DNA from 4 places in the Huijunlia imazamoxiresistens genome. Region 4 is predicted to be linked to each of the others. Evidence: riboswitches for the same ligand, from Rfam matches in the RefSeq annotation. Region 4 holds a riboswitch; each other region holds the start of a gene.
The links. A riboswitch is a leader RNA that binds a small molecule or an ion and turns the genes downstream of it on or off. The one in region 4 is predicted to bind cobalamin.
Positions count from the first base shown of each region.

Region 1: another riboswitch for cobalamin. It lies ahead of V9K67_RS19965 (TonB-dependent receptor plug domain-containing protein); the one in region 4 lies ahead of V9K67_RS24315 (ABC transporter substrate-binding protein).
Region 2: another riboswitch for cobalamin. It lies ahead of V9K67_RS08220 (ribonucleoside-diphosphate reductase small subunit); the one in region 4 lies ahead of V9K67_RS24315 (ABC transporter substrate-binding protein).
Region 3: another riboswitch for cobalamin. It lies ahead of metE (5-methyltetrahydropteroyltriglutamate--homocysteine S-methyltransferase); the one in region 4 lies ahead of V9K67_RS24315 (ABC transporter substrate-binding protein).

Region 1 is NZ_JBBBEI010000019.1:60,605-64,993, forward strand. Features, by position in the region: gene V9K67_RS19955 (efflux RND transporter periplasmic adaptor subunit) at 1-197, opposite strand, end outside; gene V9K67_RS19960 (TolC family protein) at 317-1,753, opposite strand; cobalamin riboswitch at 1,869-2,123, shown strand; gene V9K67_RS19965 (TonB-dependent receptor plug domain-containing protein) at 2,243-4,150, shown strand; gene V9K67_RS19970 (Dph6-related ATP pyrophosphatase) at 4,277-4,389, shown strand, end outside.
Region 2 is NZ_JBBBEI010000005.1:197,608-201,996, forward strand. Features, by position in the region: gene V9K67_RS08205 (SDR family oxidoreductase) at 1-328, shown strand, start outside; gene V9K67_RS08210 (hypothetical protein) at 325-783, shown strand; gene V9K67_RS08215 (DUF6607 family protein) at 862-1,791, shown strand; cobalamin riboswitch at 1,907-2,112, shown strand; gene V9K67_RS08220 (ribonucleoside-diphosphate reductase small subunit) at 2,229-3,200, shown strand; gene V9K67_RS08225 (ribonucleoside-diphosphate reductase subunit alpha) at 3,225-4,389, shown strand, end outside.
Region 3 is NZ_JBBBEI010000005.1:203,200-207,588, reverse strand. Features, by position in the region: gene metE (5-methyltetrahydropteroyltriglutamate--homocysteine S-methyltransferase) at 1-1,957, opposite strand, end outside; cobalamin riboswitch at 2,141-2,336, opposite strand; gene V9K67_RS08240 (KGG domain-containing protein) at 2,799-3,047, shown strand; gene V9K67_RS08235 (carboxymuconolactone decarboxylase family protein) at 3,131-3,571, opposite strand; gene V9K67_RS08230 (Crp/Fnr family transcriptional regulator) at 3,637-4,212, opposite strand; gene V9K67_RS08225 (ribonucleoside-diphosphate reductase subunit alpha) at 4,358-4,389, opposite strand, start outside.
Region 4 is NZ_JBBBEI010000035.1:13,693-18,081, forward strand. Features, by position in the region: gene V9K67_RS24305 (ABC transporter ATP-binding protein) at 1-693, opposite strand, end outside; gene V9K67_RS24310 (FecCD family ABC transporter permease) at 693-1,769, opposite strand; gene V9K67_RS24315 (ABC transporter substrate-binding protein) at 1,769-2,998, opposite strand; cobalamin riboswitch at 3,032-3,227, opposite strand; gene V9K67_RS24320 (cobyric acid synthase) at 3,253-4,389, opposite strand, start outside.

The DNA of each region.
Region 1 (4,389 bases), on a different contig from region 4:
TCGGAGCTGACCTTGACTTCCACCTCGGGATAGATCTTGCCGCTGGCATTGACGGTTTCCACAATGGTGCGGGAAGCCGCCTGTTCCACGGTCACTTTAACGCCTTTGCTTCCCGGCCTGTTCGCCAGCCTTCCGGCTGCCAGGAGCACGGTCAAACCGCCCAGGCCGATCAGGCCCCATTTAACTGCTTTGTTCATGAACCGATAATTGTGAATGGTGAGTAACCACAAACTATAAACTTAAAACTTAAAACCTAAACGGTAAAACCCTTCCCGCCAACTCGTGAACGTGTAAACCCGTAAACGCGTCAACTGATTTACAATCGGATCCCCTGCCCTTTGTAGAATTCGAGCACCTTCATTTTGAAGACGTAGTCGAACTGGGCCAGGAGGCGTTCCTGCCGTGCCCGGTAAAGGTTGGACTGGCTGATGATCAGGTCGAGGCTGTTCAGCAGGCCGATGTCGTAGCGTTTGGTGGCAAACTCAAAGGCTTTCTGGGCCGCCTCGGCGCCCTTGGTGGTGGCGGTGAACTTTTGCAGCGAGGTCACCGCATCGGTATACGCCTTATAAATATCCTGCTTCAGGGTCAGGTTTTCCTGTTGCTGCTGCAGCTCGTAGGTCCGCACATTCAGTTTGGCCCGTTGCCAGCCGGTGCGGGCGGCGCCGCCGTTAAAAATGGGAACCGACAGGCTGAGGCCGACGCCGTTGCCGAAGTTATTGGAAAACTGGGTGCCGAAGGGGTCGGCGTAGTAGGTGTACTGGGGCACCCGCACGGTGGTCAGGACGGGGGCGTTGGAGCCGGACACCTTGCCGATGGTATCGGTGCGGGTCAGGGGCTCCAGGGCCAGGGCCTGGTTGCGGGCCGTGGAATAGTTCGTCTGCAGGTTGGCGCCCAGCGACAGGGAGGGGTACATAGCGCCGCGGGCCGCCGCCACGCTTCGTTGGGCCGCCAGCAGGCGCAGGCGGTTGGCCCGTTGCTGCGGCAGGTTGGCCAGGGCCTGCTGGTACACTGCCTCGGGTTGCAGGCTGGCGAGGGGCTCCAGCGGAATGAGTGCTACCGGGGGGGTGGCAATGGCGAAGGGCTGGCCCGCATCCATGCTCAGGAGGGCCTTCAGGTACAGCAGCGACTGGGTTTCGGCACCCTGGGTCGTAATGAGGGTGGCGCTGTCCTGGGCCAGTTGCGCTTCCAGCTGGGCGGCGTTGAGCTCGGGCACCGAGCCGGCTTCCACCTGCTTGCGGGTATTGGAAAGCTGGGCGGCGGTTTGCTGCACCTGCACCTGGCTGATCTCCACCTGCTGGTGGTTGAGCAGGATCTGCAGGTAGGCGCCGGCCACGTTCAGGGCCACGTCGTTCCGGACCTTGTCTACCGTGGCCGTGGCCGCTTCGGCGGCAAAGCGGTTGGCGGCAATGGTATGCTGCTGGCGGTGGAAGTTAAATACCTCCACGCTGCTTTGCAGCGAGAAGCCCGAATAGAAAATGCTTTGGGTGGTAAACTGGTTGGTGGTGCGGTCGATGGAGCGGCCGGTATTGAGGCCGGTGTTGTTGGTAAAATGCAGGGAAGGATACCGGGCCAGCCGGCTTTGCTCCAGGGTCAGTTGCTCGAGCCGGGCCTGTACGTCCTGCTGCTGTACCGATAGGTTATTCGACAGGGCGTACTCCACACATTGCTTCAGGTCCCACTTTTCCTGGGCGGAACCAAGGAGGGGCGAAAAAAGCGCCAACAGCGCCGCAAAGGCAATTTGTTGCTTTCTCATTCAGCGAAAATAACAGCAAAGGTGCCGAATAGCGCAACGCCAAAAACCTTTTGGGAAAGATTTTTTGACCGGACGGGAAGCCGCAAAAAGATTTTGAGGGCCGGTTTTCTTGCCTACTTTTGCGGCCGCAATGGGTTCTCTCCGCTTCCGGCGGGAGATTAAAATGGGAAGTCCGGTGTGAGTCCGGCGCTATCCCCGTAGCTGTAAGGTTCAGCGAGTAGTGTAAAGTAAGTAGCGCGCAGTGCGCACTTCCGCTTAGTGCACATCTACCGCAGCCTGCTAAAAAAAGGCCACTGTTCCGCCTCCTGCGGAATGGGAAGGCTTTAGCAGGGAACCGAGCCAGAAGACCTGCCTCTTGCCATTTATCATTAATGCTTTCGGGTGAAGAGCATGGAATGTAACTAGCATCCCGGGTCAGTTATATTTCTACCTTACCTTTTTCCGAAGGCAGTCACAATCAAAAAAGAAATGAAAAAGAACGCACTTCTTGTGACTGCAATCCTTTTCTGCAGTTGGGCGCAAGCGCAAAAAGACAGCCTGGTAAAATCACTGGACGAAGTAGTACTGACCGCCAACAAGTACCCTGTCAAGCAAAGCCAGACCGGCAAGGTCATTACGGTCATTTCCCGCAGCCAGCTGGAAAAAAGCACCGGCAAGACCCTGGGGCAGGTACTGAACGAACAGGCGGGCCTGAACATTGCCGGCGCCCTGAACAACCTGGGTACCAACCAAAGCATCTTCCTGCGGGGCGCCGCTTCGGGCCGTACCCTTATTACCATTGATGGCGTGCCGGTCAGCGATCCTTCCCTGATCAACAACGAGTTCGACATCAACCTGCTGGCCATCGGCAACATCGAGGAGATCGAGATCTGCAAGGGCTCGCAGTCCACCCTCTACGGCTCCGACGCAGTGGCCGGGGTGATCAACATTATCACCACCAAAACCGATATCAGCAAACCGGTAAATATGAAAGCCACCGCAGTCGCCGGCAACCGGGGCTACCTGAACGGGAACGCCCAGGTATACGGCAAACTGGCCAACCAGCTGACCTACAATGTCCGGTATGCCAAGCTGTATACCAACGGCTTTTCCTCTGCCTGGGACAGCAGCGGCAAAAAGAAGTTCGACAACGATGGCTATAATGGCGACGTGGCAACGGCCAACCTGACCTGGAACGCCACCAGGGAACTTACCCTGAAAAGCTTCACGCAGTACAGCGGGTACGTGAACGAGATCGACAACAGCGCCTTCAGCGATGACCGGGATTATTCCTTCCGCAGCAAAACCCTGATGGCCGGCGGCGGCTTTGTATACAAGCTGCCTGCCGCAACGGTAACCGGCAATTATTTGTACAACCAGGGCAACCGCACCTTCCTCAACGACAGCTCCGATAACTTCAAGGCCTACCTGGACGACAGCTATAAAGCCCAGACCCAGTTTGTGGAACTGTACGGCTCCTTTAACCTGGGCAAGGGCTTTACCCTGCTGCAGGGTGCCGACCACCGCGCCGCCTTCATGAGCAAAAAGCTGCTGTCCATCTTCCCCCCCTATCCCGATTATGTGGACCCGCTGGCGGAAAAGAAAGCCAGCCAGACCTCCATCTACAGTTCGCTGTTTTATACCAGCAACTGGGGACTGAATGCCGAACTGGGCGGGCGCCTCAACACCCACTCCGCTTACGGCAGCAACTATACCTACACCTTTAACCCCTCGTACGTGATCGCGCAAAAAGTAAAGCTGCTGGCCTCCGTTTCCACCGGCTTTAAGGCGCCGACGCTGTACCAGCTGTATTCGAGGTATGGTACCGATTCGCTGAAACCCGAGAAGTCGCTGCACTACGAAGCGGGCGCACAGTTTACCAACCACATGGTCAATACCCGCCTGGTGTACTTCAACCGGGAAACCGACGATGCGCTGGACTACAACTACACGAAGAATAAATATTTCAATATCAGCCACCAGGAAGCCTATGGCCTGGAGTTCGAGAACAAGCTTCAGCTGGGCAAACGGGTAAGTGTAAACGCTAACTATACCTGGCTGAAAGTAAAGGAGCAGTCGCAGCACCGCATCACCTATAAAGATACCGCCTACCGGTACGGCTTAAGAAGGCCCGAGCATACGGCCAATATCACCCTGGGCTTCCAGCCGGCAGACCAGTTCTTTGTAAGTCTGTCGGCCCATTACGAAAGCAAGCGCATGGACCTGGGCGGCTATATGGCCAAGGACGTTTCACTGGATCCTTTCTGCATCCTGAATGCCTACGCCGAATACAAGCCGGTAAGCTACCTGAAAGTGTTTGCCGATGCCAAAAACCTCACGGATAAGAAATTCTTCACCGTTTACGGGTACAACTCCATCCCCTTTTTGGTATCCGGCGGTATCAGCATCAGCTTATAAGTCAAAAGCGCAACCTTCACCAACAAATAAAGGAAAGCCCGGGCTTTCCTTTATTTGTTTCTATGGAAAACTAAATTCAACTTTCCCCGCAACCCGTAAACCCGTAAACCCGTAAACTTGTATTCCATGGCCCATAAATCTTACTTCAACTGGAGCGGCGGCAAGGACAGCGCGCTCGCCCTGTATCATGCACTTCAGGACAGCAACTACGCCATCGAAAAGCTGCTGACCAGCGTCAA
Region 2 (4,389 bases), on a different contig from region 4:
GGGGCGCAAAAGCGCTACCGACATCCGGCCCGGCGACGCCCTGGATTTCTGGCGCGTGCTGGTGGCCTCCCGCGAAGACAAACGGCTGCTGCTGTATGCCGAGATGAAGGTGCCGGGGGAGGCCTGGCTGGAGTTCCGCCTGGGCGAAGACGGGGTGCTGACGCAAACGGCCACCTTCCGGCCGCTGGGTGTGGCCGGCCGGCTGTACTGGTACGCGGTGTTGCCCTTCCACGGCTTTATTTTCCGGGGCATGATCCGCAACATTGTGAGCGGAAGGCCGGAAAGAAAAGGCATCTTTGCAGTTCCTAAAAACACGGAGTACCGATGAAAGTGGATATCACGAACCGTACGGACCTGAATGCGCTGCTGCAGCGCCTGACCGAAGAAAGCCTGCCCGCCTGGGGCGTTATGCGGCCCCAGAACATGGTGGAACACCTGGCCACCACGGTGCAAATTTCCAATGGCAAACGCATCATGGCCCAGCGGCTGTCCGACGAGGAAACCCTGGCCGCCCGGCAAACCTACCTATTCGTGGACGCCGACTTGCCCAAAGGCATGAAAACGCCGCTGCTGGGTGAGGGGCCCGCTCCCTTTGAGTGGCCCAGCCTGCAGGAGGCGATCAGCCAGCTGAACGCCGAGCTGGACGCTTTCGAGCGCTACTTTGCGGCCCAGCCCGGGGGCACCAGCACCCACCCCCGCTTCGGCCCCCTGGACCATAAGGGATGGGTCCACTTCCACGGCAAGCATTTTACCCACCACTTCCGCCAGTTCGGCCTGGTATAAGGGGCAGGGTGAGGCTGGCAGGAATTATGCGGCAGGTTTGGTTGTTTCGTTCTTCTCCACCAAAAAAACCTGAACGCCATGAAAGAGATCTGCCGCTTCCTTTTCCTGCTGTTGGCAGCTTTGCCGGCCCGCGCCCAGTTGCAGGGCGGGCGGGAAAATATTGACAAGCTGTGCGGTTGCTTTGATGTGGAATTCAAATATGCCGAAACCTTTGCTCCTGATCCCAACTACAAATTTCATCCGCGGGAGCAGATGGGCGCCCGGGAGCTGGCCCTGCCCATTGAAGCCTCTGCCCGCAGGGTGGTGATCCAGCACCTGCTGATCCTCGACGATACCACGGTAATCAAGCACTGGCGGGAAGACTGGGAATTCGAGCAACCCTACCTGTGGAAGTACGAAGGCGCGAAAAAATGGGTGAGGCAGCAGCTTTTGCCGGCCGCCTACAAGGGCCGGTGGACGCAGACTGTCTGGGAGGTGGACGATGCGCCCCGTTACCAGGGCATCAGCGAATGGGTGGCCACCGACGGCAAGGTCTTCTGGCAGAGCACCGTTGCTGCGCCGCTGCCCCGCCGCGAGTACACCGTGCGCAACGACTACGACATCCTGCGTCGCGGCAATCGCCTGGTGCTGACCGACAGCGGCTGGACCCACGAGCAGGACAACGACAAGATCCGCCGGCAGTCGGGCGGCGACCACGTCATTGCCCAGGAAAAGGGCTATAACATTTATACCCGGGCCAATAAGGAAAAGTGCGCCTATGCCTTACAGTGGTGGCAGCAGCACAGCGCCTTCTGGGGGCTGGTACGCACCGAATGGCAGCAGCTGCTGACCGGGGGCAACCGGGTAAGCCTGCAGGCAAAGGTTGACAACAAGGTGCTGCACCAGCATTTGGATGAATTATCGGATCAGTACAACAACCGGCTTCTTTCGGCGGAAGCCGCCGCCCAGAAAATAAAAACCCTCCTGCAGAAGTTCGCCCAGGTCAATGCCGAAGTGGCGGGAAAGTAAACTGCACTTTGCTTCAGGCGAAGCGTTTCTTGTATTTGCCCTCTTCACCTGTTATTAACACTACGTGGATAACCCCGTGGAAAACAACTTTATGCTTCCAGCTCTCCTCCGCTGTATCTTGCAGGCAGATTTTGGTTACGCTATCGCCACAGGTGATACGTATTAAAAGGGAAGTCCGGTGCAAATCCGGCGCTATCCCCGTAGCTGTAAGCTCCTTAGCATTGTTCAGAACACAGACGGTCACTGTTTCGCCTCCGGCGGGATGGGAAGGCCCTGGACAATGGAGCAAGCCAGAAGACCTGCCAGGATCGGCTTTCTGTTTCATCGCTTTCGGGAGAAAGGCATTGAACTGGACCAATCCGCAGGGTATCCCCGCGCTGTTTCAGCCCTTATTTCTTTTTCCGAAGGCTTATTGCTCCATTTTTTAAACTATAGCTATGCAGCCGGAGAACGAAGTACTTTTAAAAGAGAACAAGGAACGCTTTGTCCTGCTTCCCATCAACTACCCTAAAGTATGGGAACATTACAAGCGCCACGAGGCCAGCTTCTGGACGGCCGAGGAGATCGACCTGAGCGGAGACCTTAAAGACTGGGAAACCCTGAACGATGGCGAGCGCCATTTCATTTCGCACGTGCTGGCCTTCTTTGCCGCCAGCGACGGCATCGTCAACGAAAACCTGGCCGTGAATTTCATGAGCGAGGTGCAGTTGCCCGAAGCCCGCTGCTTTTACGGTTTCCAGATCATGATGGAAAATATTCACAGCGAAACCTACGCCCTGCTGATCGACACCTACATCAGCGATCCTAAAGAAAAGCACCGCCTGTTCCATGCCATGGAAACCGTGCCGGCCGTAACCAAAAAGGCTGAATGGGCCCTGCGCTGGATCACCAATGGCAGCTTCGCCCAGCGGCTGGTGGCCTTCGCCGCCGTCGAAGGCATCTTCTTCAGCGGCAGCTTCTGTTCGCTCTTCTGGCTGCGCAAACGGGGGCTGATGCCGGGGCTGACCTTCAGCAACGAGCTCATTAGCCGCGACGAAGGCCTGCACTGCGAGTTTGCCTGCCTGTTATACGGCATGCTGCAGCAACAGCTGTCGCGGGAAGAGGTGTACGCCATCATCACCGATGCCGTTGCCATCGAAAAGGAATTCATCACCGAGGCGCTGCCGGTAGACCTGATCGGCATGAACGCCCGCCTCATGCAGCAATATATCGAGTTCGTGGCCGACCGCTGGATTTCCGAGCTGGGATATCCCAAGGTGTATGGCGCCGCCAATCCCTTCGACTTCATGGAAATGATCTCGCTGCAGGGCAAAACGAACTTTTTTGAAAAACGCGTCGGCGACTACCAGAAAGCCGGCGTCATGGCCGCCAAGGAAAGCCAGGCCTTTTCTTTGGAAGAAGATTTCTAACGCCTCACCCCTTAAAATATAATTATGAGCTATGTAATTAAGCGGAGTGGGCGGAAAGAACCCATTCAATTCGATAAAGTGACGGCCCGCATTAAAAAACTGTCGTACGGCCTGAGCCCGATGGTGCATCCCATCGACGTGGCCAAGAAAACCATTGAAGGCATTTACGAAGGCGTGCACACCACGGAGCTGGACAACCTGGCGGCGGAGGTGGCGGCTTCGCTGACGGCCACCCATCCCGACTACGCTATCCTGGCCTCCCGCATTGCCGTGAGCAACCTGCACAAGAACACGGTAAAATCGTTCTCGGACACCATGCGCAAGCTCTATGCGTATACCGACAAGGCCACCGGCCGCAAAATGCCACTGATCGCCGACGACGTGATGGTCCTCATTGATACGCATGCCGAATGGCTGGACAGCGTCATCATCTACGACCGCGACTACGCCTTCGATTATTTCGGCTTCAAAACCCTGGAAAAGTCGTACCTGCTGCGCATCGACGGGGAGATTGCCGAACGTCCCCAGCACATGTACATGCGGGTGGCCCTCGGCATTCATAAGTCCGACCTGGACAGCGTGCTCCAGACCTACCACCTCCTCAGCGAGCACTGGTTTACCCATGCCACCCCTACGCTCTTTAATGCCGGCACCCCGCGGCCGCAAATGAGCTCCTGCTTTTTGCTGGCCATGAAGGAAGACAGCATCGATGGCATCTACGATACCTTGAGGCAGACGGCAAAGATCTCGCAAAGCGCCGGCGGCATCGGCCTGGCCATTCACAACGTTCGCGCCACCGGCAGCTACATCAGCGGTACCAACGGCACCAGCAACGGCATCATTCCCATGCTAAGGGTGTTCAACGATACGGCCCGCTACGTGGACCAGGGCGGCGGCAAGCGCAAGGGCGCTTTTGCCATCTACCTCGAGCCCTGGCATGCCGACATCCCTGAGTTCCTGGACCTGCGCAAGAACCACGGCAAGGAGGAGCTGCGGGCCCGCGACCTGTTCTATGCCCTTTGGATCCCCGACCTGTTCATGAAGCGGGTGGAGGCCAACGGGCAGTGGAGCCTGTTCTGTCCCAGCGAGGCTCCCGGCCTGCACGAGTGCTGGGGTGAGAAATTTGAAGCCCTCTACACCCGCTACGAAGCCGAAGGACGGGCCCGCAAGACCCTGAAGGCCCAGGACC
Region 3 (4,389 bases), on a different contig from region 4:
GGGTTTCGTCCTGTACCCCGGAAGCCGCGATGCGGAAGGCCTTGACCGCCCATTGCAGGTACGGCCGCCGGTTTTCCTGCCGCAGGGGCAGCCCTTCGCGCAGGGCGGGCTCGTCAATCTGGATCACCCGTATGCCGGCGCGCTCCAGGTCGGCCACCTCGTCGCGGATGGCCAGGGCGATCTGCGTACAGGTTTCGGCGCGGGGCTGGTCGTTGCGCACAAAGCTCCATTGCAGCATCGTGACCGGGCCGGTGAGCATGCCCTTGACCGGGCGGGCGGCCAGCGACTGCGCATAGGCGCTCCACTTGACCGTCATGGGGGCGGGGCGGCGGACATCGCCGTAAATGACGGGCGGCTTCACGCAGCGGCTGCCATAGCTTTGCACCCAGCCGTTCTGGGTAAAGGCAAAGCCTGCCAGCTGCTCGCCGAAATATTCCACCATATCGTTGCGCTCGAATTCGCCGTGCACCAGCACGTCCAGGCCGATCTCCTCCTGCCAGCGGATGGCGTTTTCGGTTTCCCGGGCGATCCGGCGGTCGTATTCCTCCGCACTCAACGCGCCCTTTTTCCACTGCGCCCGCCAGCTCCGCACTTCGGCGGTCTGGGGAAAGGACCCGATGGTGGTAGTGGGAAAGAGCGGCAGGCGCAGGGCTTCATGCTGCAGCGGCCGGCGCACCGCAAAGGCACTGCGGCGGCGGTCGTCCTGCGGCGTCAACCCCGCCACCCTTTGCCGCACGGCGGCATTCCGGGTCAGCGGCGAGGTCCGGCGGCTTTTGTTGGCGGCGGCGTTGGCCCGCCAGCGTTCCCGGGCGCGGGCATTGTCGTCACCGGCAGCCAGTTGTTTCAGGGTCACCACCTCTTCCAGCTTTTGTTTGGCAAAGGCCAGCCAGGACTTCACCTCTGCCGGCAGGGTCTTTTCGTTGGACTCCAGCTCCAGGTCGCAGGGCACGTGCAGCAGCGAGCAGGAAGGGGCGATCCACAGCCGGTCGGCGCCCAGGTGTTCCACCGCCCTGCGGATGGAGGTAAGCGACTGTTCGAAGTCGTTGATCCAGATGTTGCGGCCATCCACCACGCCCAGCGACAGTTGGGTTGCAGAGTGGGCAAAGCCGGCAGCCAGGATGTCGTCGAGCTGCGCGGGACAGCGGACCAGGTCGAGGTGAAGGGTTTGTACCGGCAGGCTCAGGGCCAGCGGCAGGTTGCTGCCATAACAGTCGAAATAGGAGGCTAACAGGAAATGCAGCTGCGGGAAGCAACGGTGGAGGGTGGTGTAGACTTTGGCAAAAGCGGCCCGTTCCCGCTCGTCCAGGTCGAGGGACAGGCAGGGCTCGTCGAACTGCAGGTAGTGGGCGCCGGCAGCGCTCAGTTGGGTCAGCAACTCGATGTAGACGGGCAGCAGGCGGTCGAGCAGTTCCAGGCGGTGGAAGCCGTCTTCCTTTTCCTTGCCCAGCAGCAGGAACGAGACGGGGCCCAGCAGCACCGGCTTGGCGGCAACGCCCAGCGCCACGGCTTCGGCATATTCCCGGACCACCTTGGCAGCATTAAGGGAGAACTGCTGGCCGGCGGTAAATTCGGGTACCAGGTAGTGGTAGTTGGTATCGAACCACTTGGTCATTTCCAGGGCGGTGAGGTCGAAGCCGTCCTTCTGGTAGCCGCGGGCCAGGGCAAACAACAGGTCGGTCGGCGACAGCTGCCGCTGTTCCTGCAGCAGGAGGAACCGGTCGGGGACGGCGCCCGTCATCAGGACCGTATCGAGCACATGGTCATAAAAGGAAAAATCGTTGCAGGGAAGAAGGTCGATACCGGCCTCCTGTTGCGTTTGCCAGTTTTGGCGGCGGAGGGCCGCGGCGGCTTCTTCGAGTTGCTGGTCGTTGAGGGTGCCTGCCCAGTAGGCTTCGCAGGCTTTTTTCAGTTCACGTCGGTTACCGATCCTCGGGTAACCCAGGTTGTGCGTTTGCATTTGTCTGATTTTAATTGAATGATTCAATAAAATCTTTGCAGATGAAACCCACAATGCTCCAGGGAAAGAGCCAACAAATGCGCATGCAATAACAGGAAGCAAGACGTTGCCGGCGGCAACTCCCGTCCTTTAAATTGAATAGGCACTTATCCTGCTTGAGCAGTTGCTTCAGTCCACGAAAGCATTGTCAAAACGAAAGAGGCAGGTCTCCTGACTTGTGCCATTTTTACCGCCCTTCCCATCGCGCCTGGAGCGGGACAGTGGGCATTGCGGGGTAAAAACGTCGGGGGCACTTACAGTTGCGGGACAGTCCATGAATCGCACATGGTTCCCTTTTCATTCCGGCTCAGCACCGGAAACCTTTTTCGCCGATAAGTTGATCGCAAAGAGCTAAGGCGGCAAAAATAGTTAAATGCTGTTATAAAAATTCGCCCGCCGAACTTATTCTTCCTTTGGAGGATACCCACTTGTATAAATACGTCTGGAGTAAAGTTGAACAAAGAGAGTTATTCACGCCGGCGGTTACCTTAATAAAAACCAGTTTCCAAAGTCGTTCCTGTGCATAAAATAAACAAGTCCTGCAGGTCGCCCCATCCATGCAACTTTTTGTACAACTCCTGTTCAAAGAATCTACACTTCAACTTTTCTTTAGATAGTCAGGACTGCCGGAAGGTCTGCTGATCAGGAATTTTCCGCTGTTTTGCCCCCGTTTTCCTAAAGCTATTATAAGGATAAAGAACAGCTGGAAAAGAACAGAGCGGCCCGGGCAACCAAGCCGTATTGGCACTATTTTCCGGTTAGCTTACCGCAAGAAATTTGTTAACAATAAAAACTTGTTTTTATGGCTGAAAGAAATCAAGGAGGCGGAAACCGCGGAGGTAATCAAGGTGGAAACCAAGGAAATTCGCAAAGAGGATTTGCCTCTATGGATCCGGAGAAACAAAGAGAGATCGCCAGTGAAGGTGGTAAAGCAGCCCATGAAAAGGGAACCGCTCATGAATTCGATTCCGAAGAGGCGCGCGAAGCCGGCCGCAAAGGGGGTCAATCCTCCGGTGGCGGCGGACGCAGCCAGGGTGGCGGTAACCGTTAAAGTTCCAAATTCAAACGAAACGCCTGAACCACCGGTTCAGGCGTTTTTTTATGCGGCCTGATCTGCCGATACATCTACCGGGTTTACCGGGGCACCGGCAGGAGCGAGCTGACGGCAATGCGGTTCCAGGAATTGATCACCAGGGTGGCCAGGACGATGTCGCCGATCACCTGGGGGCTGAAGCACTTTTCGGCCTGCCGGTAGGTAGCATCCGAAATACCTTTCTGGTGGAGGAGGGTCACTTCTTCCGTCACGGCCAGCAGCGCCTTTTCTTCTTCGGTAAACAAATCGGTTTCGCGCCAGGCATTCAACAGGAAGATCCGCTGTTGCGTTTCGCCAATTTGAAGCGCTTCTTTGGTGTGCATATCGATACAGAAGGCACAGCCGTTGATCTGCGATGCCCGGATCTTGATCAATTCCCTTTGTATGGGCGTCAGGGAGGATTTGGCGGTAATAACACTCAGGTGGTAGAGGGCCTTATACGCTTCGGGATGGGATTGCTGAAAGTTGAATCTTTGTTCCATTTTGCTTTTATTTTTTGGATGGAGCAAAGCTAAAACCCCTCCCCCGCCCGATTGCTTAAACCAGTTTAAGAACGCTTCTTCCTGCGGATCTCACTCAGGTATTCCGGGGTGAAGCCCAGGAACGAAGCCAGCAGGTATTGGGGCACCCGCTGCACGAACTCGGGATACTTTTCATTGAACTGGTGAAACAGCTCCTCGCGGGACAAATAATACAGGCCCCGGATGCGGAACTGGTAAGCGGCATGCGCCCGCTGGTGCACCAGGCGGAAATACCGTTCCATTTGCGGGAACCGCTGCAGCATTTCTTCCTGGGCGGCATACTCCAGGGCCAGCACCCCGGAGGTTTCCACCGCCTGGATATAATATTCGGAAGGCTGTTGCGTGGAAAAGGACGTAAAATCGGCCATCCACCAGTGCTCCAGGGCAAACTGTATGGTTTGCTCCACTCCTTTTTCGTTGATAAAAAAAAGGCGCAAACAACCCTTCTCCACGAAGTAATTGGACTTGCACACCTTCCCTTCCACCAGCAGGTTCTGCTTTTTAGCAACTTTCAGGGGCTGGAAATACGACAGGATATTTGCGTAATCCTGTTCATTGACGGCAATAAACTTTTCAATATGCTTTTTCAAAATATCCGACATAAGCAATAACCTGTTGACCACAAAATTACCATGGAAGGCAACTGGATTTTACAGGCGACATCCCTAATCTATAAAAACGGCCTTCTGCCGTTCTTCAGGTATTCGAAGAAGGGCAGAAGGCCGAAAACAGGATGCGGCTCCCTTTCTACGAGCCACAGCTTAGGCAGCCGTCCTGCA
Region 4 (4,389 bases):
GCCGGTGGCCATACGGCCGTCGGCCCCCAGCAGCCACACCTGGTCGGCGGTTTGCAGGGCCAGGTCGAGGTCGTGGGTGGACAGCAGCACGGCCTTTTGGGTGGTCCGCGCCAGCTGGTGCAGCAGGCGCATCAGCGATACCCGGTTGGGCAGGTCCAGGTGGGCGGTGGGTTCGTCCAGGATAATCACCGGCGTGTCCTGGGCCAGGGCCCGCGCCAGCATTACCTTCTGGGCCTCGCCGTCGCTGAGCTGTTCCAGGCGGCGTTGGGCAAAGGCGGCCGTGCCGGTGGTATCCATGGCCCATTGCACCATTTCGCGGTCGCGGGGCGCCAGGGTGCCCAGCCAGTTGGTGTGCGGGTAGCGCCCCAGGGCGATGATGGACGAAACGTTCAGGTTGCCCGAGCGCACCCGTTCGGTCAGCACGATGCTCAGCAGCCGTGCCCGTTCGCCCGGCTTCAGGTTCGCCAGCGCCCGGCCGCCGATGGCCACCGTTCCGGCCAGGGCGGGCTGCAGGCCCGCCAGGGTGCGGATGAGGGTCGACTTGCCCGCGCCGTTGGGTCCCAGCAGGCAGATCAGCTGCCCGGGATCCATTTCCAGCTGCAGGTGGGCCGCCAGCGTTTTGACGCCTTTATTCCCGGCTCTATAGCCGATGCCGAGGTCGTGTGTGTGGAGTAGGGGTGGGGGGTGCGCCATCAGAAATTCCCTTTTAGGTTGTTGCGGCTCATAATGATCCAGATGACCACCGGCGAGCCGACCAGGGCCGTAATCACGTTGATGGGCAGCACCGACTGGCTGCCCGGCAGCTGGGCGATGATGTCGCAGGCCAGCATCAGCGAAGTGCCGATGAGGCAGCAAAGCGGGATCAGCTTGCGGTGGTCCGAGGTGTGGAAGAGCGACCGGGCCAGGTGCGGCACGGCGATGCCCACGAAGCCGATGGGGCCGCAAAAGGCGGTCACGCAGCCCGCCAGCAGGCTGGTGCTGATGATGATCAGCAGGCGGGCGCGCCCCACGGTCAGGCCCATGCTGCGGGCATATTGCTCGCCCAGCAGCAGGGTATCGAGTAGTTTGGAAGAAGCGAACGACACCGCCAGCCCCAGGGCCACCACCACCGCCAGCAGGTACAGCTGGCTGCCCGACACGCCGCCCAGCGAGCCGAAGGTCCACAGCAGGTAATCCTTTACCTGTTCCGGCGCGCTGAAATACTGCCAGATGCTGATCACCGAAAGGGTGATGTTGCCGATCATCACGCCCACGATCAGCATGATGACGTTGTCGCGCAGGCGGGCCGAAATGGCCACGATCAGCAGCATGATAAGGGCGGCACCCGCCGCCGAAGCGCCGATCACCAGCCAGCTGCCCGAAATGCCCAGCTCTTTGATGGTATACAAGGTGGTGATGCTGCCGGCGGAAAGCATCACCAGGGCCACGCCCAGGCTGGCGCCGGCGGTCACGCCCAGCACCGAGGGGCCGGCCAGGGGGTTGCGGAACAGGGTCTGCATCTGCAGGCCGCTGACCGACAGGCCGCAGCCGACCAGCACCGCCGTCACCGCCTTGGGGATGCGGATCTGCTCGATAATGTATACCCAGGACGGATTGCCCGTTTCCTTGCCCAGGACAATATCCAGTACCGCCGGCCAGGGAATAGCGACGGAGCCCAGGGCAACGTCCAGGAGAAAGAGCACCGGCAGCAGGGCAGCCAGCAGGGTCAGTTTTCCCAGCGAGGCGGCAGGAGGTTGGCCGGCGCTTCGCGCAACGAGGTCTGCTTGCATCAAGGTAGCTGTTTGTAGTAATAAAGTTGGTGGCCGGGCAGCAGTTCCGGGTGCAGGATTTTTATAAGGTCCGCCAGGATCAGCTGCGGGTTCACGGCGCCGGATTCCCAAAAGTCGTTGGCGCCGATGTCGTTCTCCCGTTTGTTGTTGTTGTAGATCGTTCCTTTCAGGAAAGGCCGGAACTGCGCATAACGGTTGTCCGCCGCCGTTATATCGGCTTTCGTATGCAGGGCGCTGGGGTGGAACCAGAAGTCGGCCGTCAGCGCCACGGGCGCCACCGCTTCGAAGCTCAGGGGAATGCTGCCGGTGCCTTTTTTATCGGACCAGTGGTAGCTGCCGCCGGCGTCCAGTAAAAACTTCGTCATGTAGCTGTCGCCGTCCGGCACGTACCAGGTGCCTTTGAAGGGCAGGCCCACGATCGCCGAGGGCTTTTGCGTAGCCCCGGCTGCAAGTGCTTTCAGGCGCTGGTATTCTGTAACGGCGGCTTCAAATTTTTTATTGACCAGGGCTTCCTGGTTGGTCAGGGCGGCCACCAGCTTTACCCATTCCGAACGGCCGAGCGGATCGGTCTCCAGCCATTCCGAGTTGATCATCACCGGCAGGCCGGCATCGATCAGCGTCCGGTAGCGGCTGAAGCGCGAATCGGGGTTGCCGGTGGTCATCACCAGGCCGGGTTGCAGGGAGATCGCCAGCTCGTCGTTCAGCGCCCCTTCCACGCCGGCTTCCACCACCTTGCCCGCGGCCATGTTTTTCCGCACCGTGGGGGAGGAGACGTATTTAAAGTCGGCCAGGCCGATGATGGCGGCGGCGGCATCGGCATATTCCGCCAGGCCGATGTGCATGGAGGAGGTGACGATCATTTTGCGGACAGGGATCTCGATCACCTGCGCGCCGGCAGGCAGGGCGGGAGCCGGAGTGCCCCGTTGCACGAGGTAGTAGAGCAGGGTGTCGCCCCGGTCGGAAAAGCGGTTCAGGATCCGGGCCACCTTGTAGTGGTCGAAGTATTCGAGGGTAAAACCTTTGGCATAGTGCACCGTTGCGCTTTCCGTAAAGGCCGCACCGGTATCGGCGGCAGGGGCGGCCGCCGGCGGCCGGGTAGAAGTGGTGCAGGAAGACAGCAATATGCCCACCCATAAAAGAAGTAGAAAAGCGGTGCGCCGGAAGGCGCTCGTAAGGCCGGGAAGGAAAATGGTTTTCCTGCCGGCAGTGATATACCTGCGTGGATTCATGACAGCTTTTTGCCTTTCTTCCGAAAGCGTTGCGTAAATATGGTTGTTCAGGCAGGTCTTCTGACTTCCTCCGGAATCGGCCTCCTTCCCATCACGCCTAAGGCGGGACAGTGGAGCGGGTGGCGCCGGTTCCTGGTGATGGAGGTTACAGCAGCGGAGACTGTTCCGGAATTGCACCGGATTCCCTATTAAAGCATTGAGGGGTGCTACCTTCGGCCGCAAAGCTACGGATAAATCGGAAGCGACCGGCCTGTTTACCGTTTCAGGTGCTGGTACACAAGCTTCATGTCGATGTGTTCGCGCATCAGGGCGGCCAGCTTGTCGTATTGTTCTTCGCGGAACCGGCGGTAGTCGAACGGGCGGGCAGCAGCATCGGTATACGGCGCCAGCAGGTCGTTGCGAACGGCTTCGTTATCGAGGATGCCGTGCAGGTAGGTGCCCCAGCATTTCGGGTGCAGCCAGGCGCCGTCGGTGCGGCCATCCGGGAAATGCGCTACGGGCTCCAGTCCCGGGGCTTCCGTCAAGCCCATATGGATCTCGTAGCCGGTGCAGGCTTCGTCAAAATTCCGGTAGCGGAAACGTTGCTGCAGCGTGGTCTTTTGCGCGCCCAGCACGGTGCGCACGGGCAGCAGGCCCAGGCCGGCTACTTTGCCCAGGGCGCTTTCCACGCCCAGCGGATCCGCCACCGTTTCGCCCATCATCTGGTAGCCGCCGCAAATGCCGATCACCGTCCTGCCTTCGCGCTGGGCCCGGCAGATGGCCGCCGCCGTGCCGCTGCTTTTCAGCACCGCCAGGTCGGCCAGCGTGTTCTTGCTGCCGGGAAGGATGATGATATCGGACTGGGCGATCTCCGCCGGCAGGTTGGTGTAATACAAGTTGACCCTTGGGTCTTTTTCCAAACAATCGAAATCGGTAAAATTGGACAGGTGGTTCAAAAGAATCACCGCCACGTTCACCCTTCCTTCCACCGGGCTGTTTTGCTTGTGCTTCAGGGCCACGGAATCCTCTTCTTCGATAAAGATGTCGCGGAAGTAGGGCAGCACGCCCAGCACCGGCACCCCGCAGAGGTCTTCGAGCATTTTCCGGCCGTCTTCAAACAGGCGGCTGTCGCCGCGGAACTTGTTGACGATGATGCCTTTGATGCAGCTGCGTTCTTCGGGTGTCAGCAGGGCCATGGTGCCGTACAGGCTGCCGAAGATGCCGCCCCGGTCGATATCGCCGACCAGGTAGGTGGCGGCGCCGGCATGCAGGGCCATGCGCAGGTTGGTGATGTCGCGGGCCTTCAGGTTGATTTCGGATATACTGCCGGCACCCTCCAGCACAATGGGCGCAAAGCGCCCTGCCAGCCGGTCGTAGGCCCGGGTGACGGCGGCAAAAAGGCTATGCCGGTC